DNA from 4 places in the Diaphorobacter sp. MNS-0 genome. Region 4 is predicted to be linked to each of the others. Evidence: predicted binding sites of a transcription regulator. Region 4 holds the regulator's gene; each other region holds the start of a gene.
What was found. Region 4 encodes sigma-54, which starts transcription at its own class of promoters, with help from an activator protein. Its sites were predicted from a motif close to TGGCANGNAANCTGCTTT; they were not measured.

Region 1 (3,763 bases), 510 kb from region 4:
CTCCACCGCATGTAAAGCGCCTTCGCGTGAGGCGTATCGCGGGAGCCTCTTATGAAACCTCTGCCGATGCTGAGCTACGAATTCTGCGCGTTGACGGACACGGGGCGGGTGCGCTCCAACAACGAAGACGCTGTGGCCATCCATGAGACGGCGCAGATGGTCATCCTGGCCGACGGCATGGGGGGCTACAACGCGGGCGAGGTGGCTGCCGGGATGGCGATCACCTACATCGGCACCGAGATGGTCCGCTGGCTGCAAGGCGACGGCTCCGCGGCATCGCCTTCGGAGGTACGGCATGCACTAGAGGCCTGTGTGGACAACGCGAACCACGCGATCCTCGGCGCCTCGATGTCCAATCCGCAGTACCTGGGAATGGGTACCACGCTGGTCGTCGGCGTGTTCCGTGACGACCGGCTCATTCTCGGCCACATCGGTGATTCGCGCTGCTACCGGTGGCGCGAGGGCCTCTTGCGGCAGATCACGCGCGACCACTCGTGGTTGCAGGAGCAGATCGACCTGGGACTGCTCACGCCGGCACAAGCAGCCGTTTCGGGGCAGCGCAACCTGGTGACACGGGCGCTGGGGGTGGATGTGTCCGTGCACATAGAAATCAACGAATTTCCTGTCGAGCCCGGTGACTTGTTCATTCTTTGCTCCGACGGCCTGACGGACATGTTGAGTGACGCAGATTTGGCCGAACTGGCGCGGATGCCCATTGCGCTACAAGATAAAGCGGCGCGCATGGTGGCCATGGCCAACGCCATGGGAGGGCGGGACAACATCAGCGTAGTGCTGGCGCAAACGCAACTCGCTCAAGACGCCAAAAAACGCGGCGGCCTCATGGCGCGCCTGCTGCGCACCTCGTGACCCTTCCGCCAAGCTCAGCCCGACCGCCAGGGCTTCATTTGCCTGTGCCCGGAAATTGCTACTTCCCTCTACTAGCTAAGTTGTTTGGATAAGGAAAAGTGATCATGCCCAGAATGGTCGTGTCGATCGATGGAGTTGTCATCAAGGAAGTCCCCTTCACCAAGGAACGCACAACGGTAGGCCGCCGCCCCTACAACGACGTGGTCATCGACAACCTTGCCGTCAGTGGTGAACATGCGGTCTTCCTCATGAATGGGGATGATGTGGAAGTGGAGGATCTGGGCAGCACCAACGGCACCTACGTCAATGGCAAGGCCATCAAGCGACAGCCTTTGCGCAACGGCGACACGGTGGAATTGGGGAAGTACAAGATCCGCTTCCTGCACGAAGAGCCTGGGCATGACTATGAGAAGACGATGGTCTTCAAGCCCGGCATGTTGCCGCCGCTGGCCAAGCCTGCGGCCCCTGCGCCAGTCGTGCTGAGCGCCGCCGTGCGGGTGATGAACGGCCCCGCCGCCGGCCGTGAGGTGGCTCTGACAAAAGTGGTTACCACCATTGGCAAGCCCGGCGTGGCCGTGGCATCCATCACCAAGCGGCACAGCGGCTTCGTCCTGGCTCATGTGGAGGGTGGGGACTTTCCGTTCCTGAACGGTACGCCCATTGGAGTGGACCCCATAACTCTCAAGAATGGTGACCGCATCGCTCTGGCCAGCACTGAGATGGAGTTTGTGCAGGGCTAGAGCGTGCAGAGGGCAACGCTAGTGTGGCGATCATTAGCGCTTCGCTTTTAAAAGCCGTTAGCGGCGGTTTTTCCATATATTCATGCACATGTGACATCCGGGTGCGACAAATATGTCATCTTGCGGGGTGAAGGTCGCCGGGATGGGAGTGGCAAGGCATCTGGGGCTTGGCACGATCCGTGCATGAAGATGGCAGTCGAAAGACGGATTTTTAACTCTCAAAGGAGTGATATATGAAGCGCTTTATGCAACAGGGTTTCACCCTCATCGAACTGATGATCGTGGTGGCCATCATTGGTATTTTGGCTGCTGTGGCCTTGCCTGCGTACCAAGACTATACGGTGCGTGCCCGTGTGTCTGAAGGCATGGTGGGTGTTTCTGCCGCCAAGGTCAATGTGGCAGACGTTCTGGCATCGGGCAATCCCACGTCTGACGCCAATGGCTATGCAATGGGCTATACCTCCCCGTCGGCAAGCCGCAACGTAACGTCCATCGCCATTGCTTCCGGTACTGGTGTCATCACGCTGACCACAACGGCGGCTGCAGGCAACGGCACTTTGATTTACACGCCCAACGCCCCTGTGGGTACGATACTGCCGGTGGGCACGGCTTCCTTTACTCCCCCAGCCCAGGCGACGCAATGGCGTTGTGCGGCGGCGGGAGCTTCGGCCACAGGTTTTGCAGGCTTTGCGGCAGGTTCTCTGCCGGCGCGCTTTGCTCCGTCCGAGTGCAAATAATTATCCCCTGTGTCAAAAAAGAGCGCCTTGGCGCTCTTTTTTATTGATGGATAATATTTCCGGCAGCATTGATTTGCGCAAGATATTCTGTTGGCTGTTTGTTTATTGCCTGAAAAACCATGATCGATAAAAAAGATTTGCAGGAATTGAAGCTTTGGGGGAGTGTGTTGCTCTTGATGGCTTTGGTGTCGGAGGTTTGTTTTTTTGTTGTTTATGGTTCCTCATTTTATGTTTCCTTTGTTCAGAAGCAAAATGGGTTTGAAGGGGTATTTCTGCAGTTGATATTCCCGTTTTCTGGTGCGGCAATATTTATGTATTTGGCAGGGTGGATCAATTTATCAGCTCGGTGCAAATTGGTTCTGGTTGGGTTGGGGGTGGTGCTGGCGATCTACTTGTTCGCATGGGGGAATGGAAAGTATCATTATTTTTCTTCGGTATATATACTGGGTATTCCTGCGGGAATCTGGTTGGCGATTGAAGCAATATGGGATGTTGTGCGGGCGAAAGCAGAGAAGAGAGCCGTGTCAGAAGGATCCACTGCCTTTCTATGGGTGTTGCTGGGTTCGTTGGCATTGGGGGTTGCAACGCACGGCACTCTCCAGGTGACCCCCGTGTTGTTGCCGCTGACTCATGATGTGAATCTCTGGATGATTGACGCCGCATACGGCCACTGGGGTCGGTCGGTCGCCATGATGGCAGATGCCATGCCGGCGTGGATTCAATCGACGACTACTTTTATTTACTCTCTGCTGGCGGTCATGTTTTTTCCGCAAATTGCCTGGTTGATTCGAGAGCAAAAAAACAGAAGCCTGCATGGTTGGCGGACCATGGTCGTGCCGTTCTTTGTTGCGGTCCTGTGCTATGCATGGTTGCCTGCGACTGCCCCAATTGCAGCGTTTGAGGGCTTGTATCCGAAAAGCATGCCGCCACTGGAGCACATGTCAAGTGGACTTGTGAGCGTACCGCAGGCAATGCGCAATGCCATGCCGTCCATGCATCTCTCCGGCGCCATTTTGATATTTATGGTGTCGGCAGCTTTCCGGCATAAATGGATTGCCCTACTTGCATTTGTATTCACTCTCGGTACTGCTTGGGCCACTTTGGCGCTGGGTGAGCATTACGTCATTGACTTGGTGGTGGCGTTGCCCTTTTCAGTGGCCATGGGTTTGTGGCTGATTGACCCGCCGCTCCGTCGGCAGGCGCCTGCATGGCAGCGAGTGCTTCATTGGTTGGCGCTGGCTACGTTTGTGGCATGGATGCTCATGCTGCGCCTGGCGCCCGTGTGGTTGCAGACACATCTATGGTTTGTGCAATTGTTCTCGGTGTGGAGTGCTGTGGTGGCACTTCAACTGTTGGTGTGGTATGTGCGCATGGTGTGGTCCGAGGAGCATACTCGGGAGCCATCCAATAGTGCTTCTA
Region 2 (3,763 bases), 160 kb from region 4:
GGCCGCGCTCTCCAGCGCTTGCTCCACCCCCATCGGGGGCAGCAGCCCGGCAAAACGCTGGGCCAGCATGGATTTGCCCGAGCCCGGGGGCCCCACGAGCAGCAGCCCGTGCCCGCCTGCGGCAGCGATCTCCAGTGCGCGCTTGGCCGCGGCCTGCCCCTTCACGTCGGCCAGGTCCGGGCCATCGGTGGCCGGGGCCGGCGGCGCGGGTTGCAGCCGCTGCCAACCGCCGTCGTCCGCGCCATCATCGTTCGGCGGGGGCACGGGCACGAACTGGCGTACCACGTCCAACAGGTGGTGCGCGCGGTAGATCTCGGTGCCCGGCACCAGCGCAGCTTCTTCGGCGCTGCCGGGGGGAAGCACCGTGCGTACGGGCTGCGCCAGCGCGCGCAGCGCCAAGCTGGTCGCCAGGGCGCCGCGCACCGGGCGCAGCAGGCCCGACAGCGATAGCTCGCCGGCGAACTCCCAGCCGTCCAACCGGGCCGCGTCGATCTGCCCGCTCGCGGCCAGGATGCCCAGCGCGATCGGCAGGTCGAAGCGGCCGGAGTCTTTGGGCAGATCGGCCGGCGCCAGGTTCACGGTGATCTTCTTGTTGGCCGGGAATTCCAGCCCGGCGTTCTGCAGCGCGGAGCGCACGCGCTCGCGCGCCTCCTTGACCTCGACATCGGCCAGGCCCACCAGCGCGAAGCTGGGCAACCCGTTGGCCAGGTGTACTTCCACCGTAACGGCGGGCGCGTGCAGGCCCAGCAGGGCGCGGCTTTGCACCAAAGCAAGACTCATCGCAACGGATCTCCCCAGGCATGTGCGTGCAACCATGGCGACGGGATGCGCAAGAGGGCAGCCCTGCACCAGGCTGGTGCGAAATGCGCCGGGCTGCAACCCCTGTGACTGCACGTATGTCTCAGGATGGTACCCGGCAGGCCGTCGCGGGGCGGATTTCGGGGTGGCACGGTCCATGCATTGAGGGGTGTCAACCGTCGCCCAACACTGGAGGAACCATGCACCGCTTTTCCCTCAAGACCCTGACCCTCGCTTTTGCGGCCGTCGCCGTACCGGGCCTTGCCAGCGCCCAGCTCACTGCCAATGTGTCGCTGACCAGCAACTACAAGTTCCGCGGCCAGGACCAGGACGTGAACCGCATCAAGGCCGTGAACCCGGCCATCCAGGGCGGGTTCGACTACAGCTTTGGCGACAGTGGCTTCTACGTGGGCAACTGGAACTCCAGCGTGGACTGGCTGTCCGGCAACTCCATCGAGGCCGACTTCTACGGTGGCTACAAATTCAAGGCCGGCGAGGTGGACCTGGATGTGGGCGCGCTCACGTATGTGTACCCAGGCAACACCAACGGCAACACCACCGAGCTGTACGGCGCGGCCACGTACGGCCCGTTCACGGCCAAGTACTCGCACACCGTGTCCAAGGATTACTTCGGCTGGGCGGGCGCCAAGACCTCCAGCAACCGTGGGCGCAACACGGGCTACCTGAACCTGGCGTTTGCGCAGGAGGTTGCGCCCAGCGTCACGCTGAAGGCGTCCGTGGGCTACACGCGCTTTGCCAGCGACATCAAGGATCTGGGCGTGCCCAATTACGTGGACTACAGCGTGGGCGGCGCCTACGACTTCGGCGCCGGCCTGTCGTTGTCCGCGGCGGTTGCCGGAGCCAACAAGAAGGGCTTCTTCGGCGATGCCAACAAGGCCCGCCTGATCGTCTCCCTCACCAAGACCCTTTAACTCTCGACAAGGAACCGATCATGAAAATGGTCACCGCCATCATCAAACCCTTCAAGCTCGACGAGGTGCGCGAGTCCCTGTCGGACATCGGCGTACAGGGCATCACCGTGACCGAGGTGAAGGGCTTCGGCCGCCAGAAGGGCCATACCGAGCTGTACCGCGGCGCCGAGTACGTCGTGGACTTCCTGCCCAAGGTGAAGATCGAGGCCGCCGTGGCCGACGAGCTGGTGGAACGCGTCATCGAGGCCATCGAAGGCGCGGCCCGCACCGGCAAGATCGGCGACGGCAAGATCTTCGTGGCGCACCTGGAGCAGGTGGTGCGCATCCGCACCGGCGAGACCGGCCAGGAAGCCCTGTGAGCGCGCGCCGCACAGGCATTCGTCCCTCCCGACCCAGAGATCTGCCATGAAAAAACTATTTGCTTCCCTACTGATCGGTGCAAGCCTGCTGGCCGGTGGCGCCGGCGCGCTGGCCCAGACACCCGACGCGGCCGCGGCGGCTTCGGAGCCCGTGGCCGTCGCCCCCGCGCCTGCGCCCGCTGCCGAGCCCGTCGCAGCACCTGCTGCGGCACCCGCACCCGCACCCGCGGCAGAGGCGCCCGCCGCGCCCAAGGTGGACTCGGGCGACACCGCCTGGATGCTGACCTCCACGCTGCTCGTGATCCTGATGATCATCCCGGGCCTGGCCCTGTTCTACGGGGGGCTGGGCCGCACCAAGAACATGCTGTCCGTGCTGATGCAGGTGTTCGTGATCTTTGCCCTGGTGTCGCTGCTGTGGTCCATCTATGGCTACAGCCTCGCGTTCTCCGGCGAGGGCCAATTCGTGGGCGACCTGTCCAAGCTTTTCCTGAAGGGCGTGAGCCAGGAAACCTTTGGTGCGCTGGCGACCATTCCCGAATACGTGTTCATCGCCTTCCAGGGCACGTTCGCGGCCATCACCGTGGCGCTGATCGTGGGCTCCTTTGCGGAACGCATGCGTTTTGCGGCCGTGCTCATCTTCGCGCTGCTGTGGTTCACCTTCAGCTACGTGCCCATGGCCCACATCGTGTGGGGTGGCGGCCTGCTGGCGGCCGACGGCGCGCTCGATTTTGCGGGCGGCACCGTGGTGCACATCAATGCCGGTATCGCGGGCCTGGTGGGTGCCTACATGGTGGGCAAGCGCATCGGCTTCGGCAAAGAGGCCTTCACCCCGCACAGCCTGACGCTGACCATGGTGGGCGCCTCGCTGCTGTGGGTGGGCTGGTTCGGCTTCAACGCCGGCTCTGCCGGTGCCGCCAACGCTGCTGCCGGTCTGGCCTTCGTGAACACCGTGCTGGCCACCTCGGCCGCCACGCTGTCGTGGATTGCCGGCGAAGCGCTGCACAAGGGCAAGGCTTCCATGCTGGGCGCGGCCTCGGGCGCCGTGGCCGGCCTGGTGGCGGTCACGCCCGCCGCGGGCTTCGTGGGTCCCATGGGCTCCATCGCGATCGGCCTGATCGCCGGCCTGGTCTGCCTGTGGGGCGTGGGCGGCCTGAAGAAGATGCTGAACGTGGACGACGCCTTCGACGTGTTCGGCGTGCATGGCGTGGGCGGCATCGTGGGCGCCATCCTCACCGGCGTGTTCGCGGCCCAGGGCCTGGGCGGCACCGGCGGCCTGACGCCCGACACCTTCAGCATGGGCGCGCAGGTGTGGGTGCAGGTCAAGAGCGTGCTGTTCACCATCGTGTGGTCGGGCGTGGTGTCCTTCATCGCCTACAAGGTCGCCGACCTGCTGGTGGGCCTGCGCGTGAGCGAGGAAGCCGAGCGCGAGGGCCTGGACATCACCTCCCACGGCGAGACGGCCTACCACCGCTGAGCGGCGTTGAACGGCGGGCGCCGCGTGGTGGCGCGGCGCCCCCGATGACAAGCGAGCAACTCCCTGTCCCTTTTTTGGGCCCGCCCTTGGCGGGCCTTTTCTTTGGGTGGCGCGCAGGCCCGGGGCCAATAATGCCTGCATGAACACTGCCTGGACGCCCCTGGCCGCCGCGCCCGCGCAACTCGGCGAATCTCCTTTCT
Region 3 (3,763 bases), 130 kb from region 4:
TGGGCGCCAGGATCACGCCGCGCTCGACCAGGTTTTCCAGCTCGCGCACGTTGCCGGGCCAGGCGTGCTGGCGCATGGCGGTCATGGCCAGGTCAGTGAAGCCCGCCAGGCGCTTGCCGTGCAGGGCGGCGTAGCGCTGCAGCAGGTGCATGGCCAGCAGTTCGATGTCGTCCGCGCGCTCGCGCAGCGCCGGTATGCGGATGGGATAGACGTTCAGGCGGTAGAGCAGGTCGCGCCGAAAGCGCCCTTCCTCCACGGCTTTTTCCAGATCGACGTTGGTGGCGGCGACCACGCGCACGTCCACCTTGCGCGGCTGCGTGCCGCCCAGGCGCTCCACTTCGCCCTGCTGCAGCACGCGCAGCAGCTTGGCCTGCGCGGGTAGCGGCAGCTCGCCCAGCTCGTCCAGCAGTAAGGTGCCGCCGTGCGCGCGCTCGAAGCGGCCCACGCGCGCGGCGGTGGCGCCGGTGTAGGCGCCTTTTTCGGCGCCGAAGAGCTCGCTTTCGATCAAATCGGCGGGCAGCGCCGCGCAGTTGACTGCCACGAAGGGCTTGTCGGCGCGCGGGCCCATGGCGTGCAGCGCGCGCGCAAAGCGCTCTTTGCCCACGCCGGTCTCGCCGGTCAGCAGCACGGTGACCTGCGTGGGCGCGGCCTTGCGCAGCAGCTCCACGGTGTCGTTGAAGGCGCGCGAGCGTCCCAGCAGCGGGCCCTGATCATCTGCGGGCTGTAGCTGGGTGCGCAGCGCATCCACCTGCGACTGCAGCTCGCCCAGGCGCACCAGCATGGAGTCAGGGTCGTAGTCGCGCGCCAGCTGCTCGCCGTCGGGCCATTCGTGCTCAAAGCGGCCCTCGATCAGGCAGTGCGGGTGGCCGCAGGCAGTGCATTGCACTTCCTTGAAAAGGGCCGGACGCCGAAAGAACGCGCTGGTGTAGCCCGAGGCATAGCCCAGCAGCATCCAGCACACGGGCGCACCTTGCGGGCCCCAGGCGCGCTGGTGCACCTCGGCCTCCCAGCTGTGATCCCACTGAAAGATGCCGTGAAAGTGGCCTGCTGCCTCGTCGTGCTCGAACACCTGCGGCTGCACGCGCACCGCGCCTTCCAGCATGTGCAGCTGCGGCCCGACGGCAAAGGCGTCGAACAGCGATGCGCCCGGCCGCACCTGGCGCGCCAGCAGCGCATCGCGCTCGCCCGATGCGTAGCCCGCACGCATCAGCAAGCGGCGGGCGTGCTCCGGCCCCAGGCTGGCCACCAGCTCGCGCCGCAACGCCTGAAAGGCCGCCGCATGTACCAGCAGCATGCGCTGATCAGCCAGCCAGATGCGCCCATCGACGGGCGAGAAGTGCACCAGCCGGCGCAAGTCGGCGTCGGACGGGTAGGGGGGCAGGGTGGTGGCTGGCATGAAAAAAGTATCGATAAACAGCGGGTGGTCGTCCATCGGGATCGACCCGGGGAGGTTTTTCATCATTTCATGAACTGGCTGACCCCTGGGTCTCATCAAAACATCATGCTGCTGTGCAGCAATCGCGGCTCCGGGCTGTCCGCGGGTGCCGCAGCCGGCGGCTACCAACCTGCGGGCGGGCCTCTTTGACGCGATTTGCTAGGGATTAACCCTGGATTTATCGATATTTGCGCGCAAAACGCCAGCATTGGCATGGCCCGTGCAAAACAGATGGCGCAAAACCGAACAGGAGACAGCCATGACCTGCACTGCCACCGAGGCGCCCGCCACCACCCCGCAACCCGTCTGCGATCTGTCGCAGCGGTTCGTTCGCGTGCTGGGCCGCCGCGACAACGGCCTTGTCGAGTTTTCGTTCTCGATCGGATGGCCTGAGCTGTCGGTGGAGCTGATGCTCCCCGCACCGGCATTCGAGGCCTTTTGCGCGGCGCACCGCGTGCGCCACCTGGATGACTGAGCCCTGCCCCAACAACCACGACCAGGAGATAAGCCCCATGAACATCGACTTGCAGGCGCGCGAAATTCAGCCGCTGCGCAACACCTTCGCCCGCGTGGCTGCTTACACGGGCGACAAGCCCGCGTCGCGCTACCTTGAAGCCACGCTGGGCATACAGCCCGCCGTGAATTTTCATTACCGCCCGACCTGGGAGCCCGAGTTTGAGCTGTTTGATGCCGCGCGCACCGCAGTCAAGCTGGCCGATTGGGACGCGCTGCGCGACCCGCGCCAGTTCTACTACGCCAACTGGACCATGGCGCGTGCGCGCCAGCAAGAGGCGATGGAGGCCAACTACCAGTTTGTCGAGTCGCGCGGCCTGATCGACAAGATTCCTGACGCGCAGCGCGCCGCAGCCTGCGAGGTGCTCATGCCGCTGCGCCACGCGGCCTGGGGCGCCAACATGAACAATTGCACGATCTGTTCACGCGGTTATGGCACGGCGTTCACTGCACCGGCCATGTTCCATGCCATGGACCATCTGGCGGTTGCGCAGTACCTCACGCGCCTGGGGCTGGCACTGGGCGAGCCCGGCGCACTGGAAGCCGGCAAGAACGACTGGCTGCAGGACCCGCGCTGGCAGGGACTGCGCAAGCTGGTGGAGGACACGCTGGTCGTCAACGACCCGTTCGAGCTGTTTGTGGCGCAGAACCTGGCGCTCGACGGTCTGCTGTACCCACTGATCTACACGCATTTCGTGGACGACCACCTTGCGGTGCAGGGCGGTACGGCGGTGGCCATGCTCACGGCCTTCATGCCCGAATGGCATGACGAGAGCGCACGCTGGGTGGACGCGGTCATCAAAGTGGCCGCCGCCGCATCGGACGACAACCGCGCGCTGATTACCGGCTGGTTCAAGACCTATGCCGACAGTGCGCAGGCCGCGCTGGCGCCGGTGGCAGAGATGGCGCTGGGCGCACAAGGCAGCGCGGCCCTGACTGCCGTGCGCGCGGCGCTGGACGCGCGTGCCCGCAAGTGCGGCCTGGCTGTCTGAAGGAGGTCATCACCATGAACACCCCCAACGCCTCCGTCATCTCCAGCGTCTTCATTGCCTTTCAGGACAACGAAGAGTCCCGCCCCGTTGTGGACGCCATCCTGGCCGACAACGCCGAAGCCGTAGCCACCTATCCGCAGGGGCTCGTGAAGATCAACGCGCCCGGTCGGCTTGTCATTCGGCGCGCAACCATCGAAGAGCAGACCGGGCAGCGCTTCAACCTGCAGCAGCTGCACGTCAACCTCGTCACGCTTTCCGGCTACATCGACGAAGACGACGACGAGTTTTCACTGAGCTGGCAGCACTGAGCCAGCCGGCCGTTTCACCCAACAACCAGGAGATAACACCATGGACGCACCTGCTATCAAGAAGAAATTGGGCCTCAAGGACCGCTACGCCGCCATGACGCGCGGCCTGGCCTGGGATACGACCTACCAGCCCATGGACAAGGTCTTTCCGTTCGACAAGTACGAAGGCATCAAGATCCACGACTGGGATAAATGGGAAGACCCGTTTCGCCTGACCATGGACGCCTACTGGAAATACCAGGGCGAGAAGGAAAAGAAGCTCTATGCCGTGATCGAGGCCTTTGCGCAGAACAATGGCCAGCTGGGTATTTCGGATGCGCGCTATGTGAATGCGATCAAGATCTTCTTCCAGGCCGTGACCCCGATAGAGTACCTCGCGCACCGCGGCTTTGCCCATGTGGGCCGCCACTTCACCGGTGCCGGTGCCCGCGTTGCCGCGCAGATGCAGTCCATTGACGAGCTGCGCCACTGCCAGACCGAAACCCACGCCCTGTCGCACTACAACAAGTATTTCA
Region 4 (3,763 bases):
CAACATGCAAAGCGTTCTGCAGGTGGTGGAGCACTTGGTTGGCGTAGCGCGCAAGGGCTGAAGCGCCCCGCCGCCACCAGCGACAAGCGCGCCTACGGGCGCGCTTTTTTCATGCCTGCGCACCGGTTGGCGCGGCGGCATGGCAGCCGGTGGCAGGCCTGTACGGGTTGATGCGATCCACTGCGGCGGCGGCGCGCTTGCGTCAGTACAATGACCGCAAGATTCGTGCCCTCTATGAGAACCCGATTGCCCTTCCTCCTCCTGTCCCGCGCCGCAGCGCTGGCCCTGGCGCTGGCCGCATCGCCGCTGGTGCACGCCGAAAAAGCCGACCGCAACAAGCCCATGAACATCGAGGCGGATGCCCTGCGCCACGATGAGCTCAAGCAGACCAGCGTTTTCACCGGCCGTGTCGTCATGACCAAGGGCACCATCGTGCTGCGCGGCGCGCAGCTGGAGGTGCGCCAGGATGCCGACGGCTTCCAGTACGGTGTGGTGACGGCCGAGCCGGGCAAGCGCGCCTTTTTCCGGCAAAAGCGTGACACCGCGCCGGGCGCGCCCGACGAGTTCGTCGAGGGCGAGGGCGAGGTCATCGAATACGACGGCCGCGCCGACGTGGTGAAGCTCATCCGCCGCGCCGAGCTGCGCCGCTACCGCGAGGCCACACTGACCGACGAGCTGGCCGGCGCCCTCATCGTCTACAACAACCTCACGGACGTGTTCACCGTGGACGGGCAGAAGACCGCGCCCGCTGGCGCCACTGCCGGCACGCCGGGCGGCCGGGTGCGGGCGGTGCTCGCGCCCAAGGAGCCTGCATCGGGCACCAGCGCCACGCCGCCCGTGCGCACCGAGCCGCCCGCGCTGCGTACTAGCCCCAGCCTGGACGGCGCGAAGTGAGCGCGGGCTTGGACGATGCGCGCATGAGCGAAGGCGTCAGCCGCCTGGAGGCGCTGCACCTGGAGAAGTCCTACGGCAGCCGCAAGGTGGTCAAGGACGTGTCCGTGGTCGTGCAAAAGGGCGAGGTGGTGGGCCTATTGGGCCCCAACGGCGCCGGCAAGACCACGTCGTTCTACATGATCGTCGGCCTGGTGCGCAGCGATGGCGGCCGCATCAGCATCGACGGGCAGGACGTGACGGACATGCCCATCCACCGGCGCTCGCGGCTGGGCCTGTCGTACCTGCCGCAGGAAGCCTCGATCTTTCGCAAGCTCAATGTCGAAGACAACGTGCGCGCGGTGCTGGAGCTGCAGACCGACGAGGCCGGCCGCTCCCTGCCGCGCGCCGAGGTGGAGCGGCGCCTGACCGCGCTGCTGCAGGAACTGCGCGTGGACCACCTGCGCAAGTCGCCTGCACTGGCGCTGTCGGGCGGCGAGCGCCGGCGCGTGGAGATCGCGCGCGCGCTGGCCACGCAGCCGCGCTTCATCCTGCTGGACGAACCCTTCGCCGGCATCGACCCGATCGCCGTGATCGAGATCCAGCGCATCATTGGCTTTCTCAAGGCGCGCGGCATTGGCGTGCTGATCACCGACCACAACGTGCGTGAGACGCTGGGCATCTGCGACCACGCCTTCATCATCAGCGACGGCCAGGTGCTGGCACAGGGCACGCCGTCGGACATCGTCGACAACGCGGAAGTGCGCCGGGTGTACCTGGGCGAGCACTTCCGCATGTGAGAGTGATGGGCGACCACGGCACGATGCAGGACCAGACAGCGGGTTGCAGGCCATGAAGCCCGGCCTGTCGCTGCGCGTCTCGCAGCACCTGGCGCTCACGCCGCAGCTGCAGCAGTCGATCCGCCTGCTGCAGCTGTCCACGCTGGAGCTGGCCCAGGAGGTCGAGCAGATGCTCGACGAGAACCCCTTCCTGGAGCGCACGCTGGAAGAGGCCCCGCGCGAGGAGTTCGGCCTGGCCCAGGCTGATGCGCCGGTGAGCGAGCAAGACCGCGAAGCCGAGGATGCTATTTATTCAGGAGCTGTCAGCGCAGGACAGGAAAGCGCTACAAGCCAAAATGATGCAGAAACCTCCACCGCCGAAACGACGGCCGAACCCGCGGACTGGGAAGGCGACGGCTCGGTAGACCTGGCGCCCGACGACAGCGAGTGGGGCGGCGACGCCCCGGCGCGCAACGGTGCCGGCGCGGGGAGCGACGACGAGGTGGACGCCACCGAGCTGGCCCGCAGCCAGGAGTCGCTCACGGCCTTCCTGCACCGCCAGGCGCTGGCGCTGCGCCTGTCCGAGCTGGACATGGCCGCGCTGCGCTTCCTCATCGAATCGCTGAACGACGACGGCTACCTGGACGAGTCGCTGCAGGACCTGGCCGCCAGCCTGGCGGGCACCGAAGACCCCGAGCAACTCGATGAATTGGTGCACCGCTTCACCGTGGCGCTGCGCCTGCTGCAAAGCCTGGAGCCCGCGGGCGTGGGCGCGCGCGGACTGGCCGAATGCCTCACGCTGCAGTTGCGTGCGATGGACCAGGACGAAGAGGGCGACCCCGACGTGATCCAGGCCGCGCTGGCCATCTGCGGCCAGCCGCTGGACCTGCTGGCCAAGCGCGACGTGCGCCGCCTGGCGCAGGCCTGCGGCACCAGCGAAGAGCGCACGCGCGCCGCGATGGCCTTGATCGCGCGGCTGGAGCCACGCCCGGGCAGGCGCTTTGCCGACGTGGACCGCAACATCATCGTGCCCGACGTGATCGTCAAGAAAACCGGCCGCGGCGGACAGCAGAACTTCAGCGTGCAGCTCAACCCGGACGTGATGCCGCGCCTGCGCGTGCACGACATCTACGCCGGTGCGTTGCGCGGCGGCCGTGGCGAAGGCCACCAGGCGCTGCAGGCACGGCTGCAGGAGGCGCGCTGGTTCATCAAGAACATCCAGCAGCGTTTTGACACCATCCTGCGCGTGTCGCGCGCCATCGTGGAGCGGCAGAAGAACTTCTTCGTGCATGGCGAACTGGCCATGCGCCCGCTGGTGCTGCGCGACATTGCCGATGAACTGGGCCTGCACGAGTCCACCATCAGCCGCGTGACCACCGCCAAGTACATGGCCACGCCGCAAGGCACCTACGAACTCAAGTATTTCTTCGGCTCGGGGCTGGGCACCGAAACCGGCGGCAACGCCTCCAGCACGGCCGTGCGCGCGCTCATCAAGCAGTTCATCGCGGCCGAGAACCCGCACAAGCCGCTGTCGGACAGCCAGATCGCCGAGATGCTCAAGGAGCAGGGCATTGAATGTGCGCGCCGCACCGTGGCCAAATACCGTGAGGCGCTCAAGATCGCCCCGGCCAACCTCCGCAAGGCACTTTGAACCATGGCACGCGTCGTCTTCGACCTTCCCCCGCACTTCGGCTTCAGTACCGAGCTGCAGATCTACATCAGCCATGTCAACCAGGGCGGGCACCTGGACAACGCGCAGTTGCTCAGCCTCGTGTCCGAGGCGCGCGTGCGTTTCTTCAAGTCGCTGGGCTACCCCGAGGCCGACGTGGCGGGCCTGTCCACCGTGGTGGGCGACATCGTGGCGCAGTACAAGTCCGAGGCGTTCCACGGCGAGACGCTGCGCGTGGAGATGACGCCGCAGGACTTCAACCGCTACGGCTTCGACCTCGTCTTCCGGTTGACCGAGAAGAGCCAGGGGCGCGAGATCGCGCGCGGCAAGACCGGCATCGTCTTCATCGACCGTGCGGCCCGCAAGCCCGCACCCATTCCTGAATCCGTGCTCCAGCCATTGCTGCAGCGCGCAGCACAGCCGCAATGAACCAGCTTCAACTCTT

Region 1: K2L43_RS18010 (pilin) is a predicted target of sigma-54. The motif match lies at 1,776-1,793, and genes of this name have one in related genera.
Region 2: K2L43_RS01015 (TorF family putative porin) is a predicted target of sigma-54. The motif match lies at 945-962, and genes of this name have one in related genera.
Region 3: K2L43_RS01210 (phenol hydroxylase subunit) is a predicted target of sigma-54. The motif match lies at 1,645-1,662, and genes of this name have one in related genera.

The regions. Positions count from the first base shown of each region.
Region 1 is NZ_CP080761.1:3,802,360-3,806,122, reverse strand. It holds gene K2L43_RS18020 (Stp1/IreP family PP2C-type Ser/Thr phosphatase) at 52-867, shown strand; gene K2L43_RS18015 (FHA domain-containing protein) at 972-1,607, shown strand; gene K2L43_RS18010 (pilin) at 1,841-2,344, shown strand; gene K2L43_RS18005 (fused MFS/spermidine synthase) at 2,464-3,763, shown strand, end outside.
Region 2 is NZ_CP080761.1:228,916-232,678, forward strand. It holds gene K2L43_RS01010 (YifB family Mg chelatase-like AAA ATPase) at 1-780, opposite strand, end outside; gene K2L43_RS01015 (TorF family putative porin) at 999-1,730, shown strand; gene glnK (P-II family nitrogen regulator) at 1,751-2,089, shown strand; gene K2L43_RS01025 (ammonium transporter) at 2,136-3,563, shown strand; gene K2L43_RS01030 (SMP-30/gluconolactonase/LRE family protein) at 3,703-3,763, shown strand, end outside.
Region 3 is NZ_CP080761.1:265,698-269,460, forward strand. It holds gene K2L43_RS01205 (sigma-54-dependent Fis family transcriptional regulator) at 1-1,396, opposite strand, end outside; gene K2L43_RS01210 (phenol hydroxylase subunit) at 1,695-1,910, shown strand; gene K2L43_RS01215 (aromatic/alkene monooxygenase hydroxylase subunit beta) at 1,948-2,940, shown strand; gene K2L43_RS01220 (MmoB/DmpM family protein) at 2,979-3,248, shown strand; gene K2L43_RS01225 (aromatic/alkene/methane monooxygenase hydroxylase/oxygenase subunit alpha) at 3,289-3,763, shown strand, end outside.
Region 4 is NZ_CP080761.1:392,850-396,612, forward strand. It holds gene K2L43_RS01905 (thiol:disulfide interchange protein DsbA/DsbL) at 1-61, shown strand, start outside; gene lptA (lipopolysaccharide transport periplasmic protein LptA) at 235-894, shown strand; gene lptB (LPS export ABC transporter ATP-binding protein) at 918-1,670, shown strand; gene K2L43_RS01920 (RNA polymerase factor sigma-54) at 1,723-3,300, shown strand; gene K2L43_RS01925 (thioesterase family protein) at 3,304-3,747, shown strand; gene K2L43_RS01930 (class I SAM-dependent RNA methyltransferase) at 3,744-3,763, shown strand, end outside.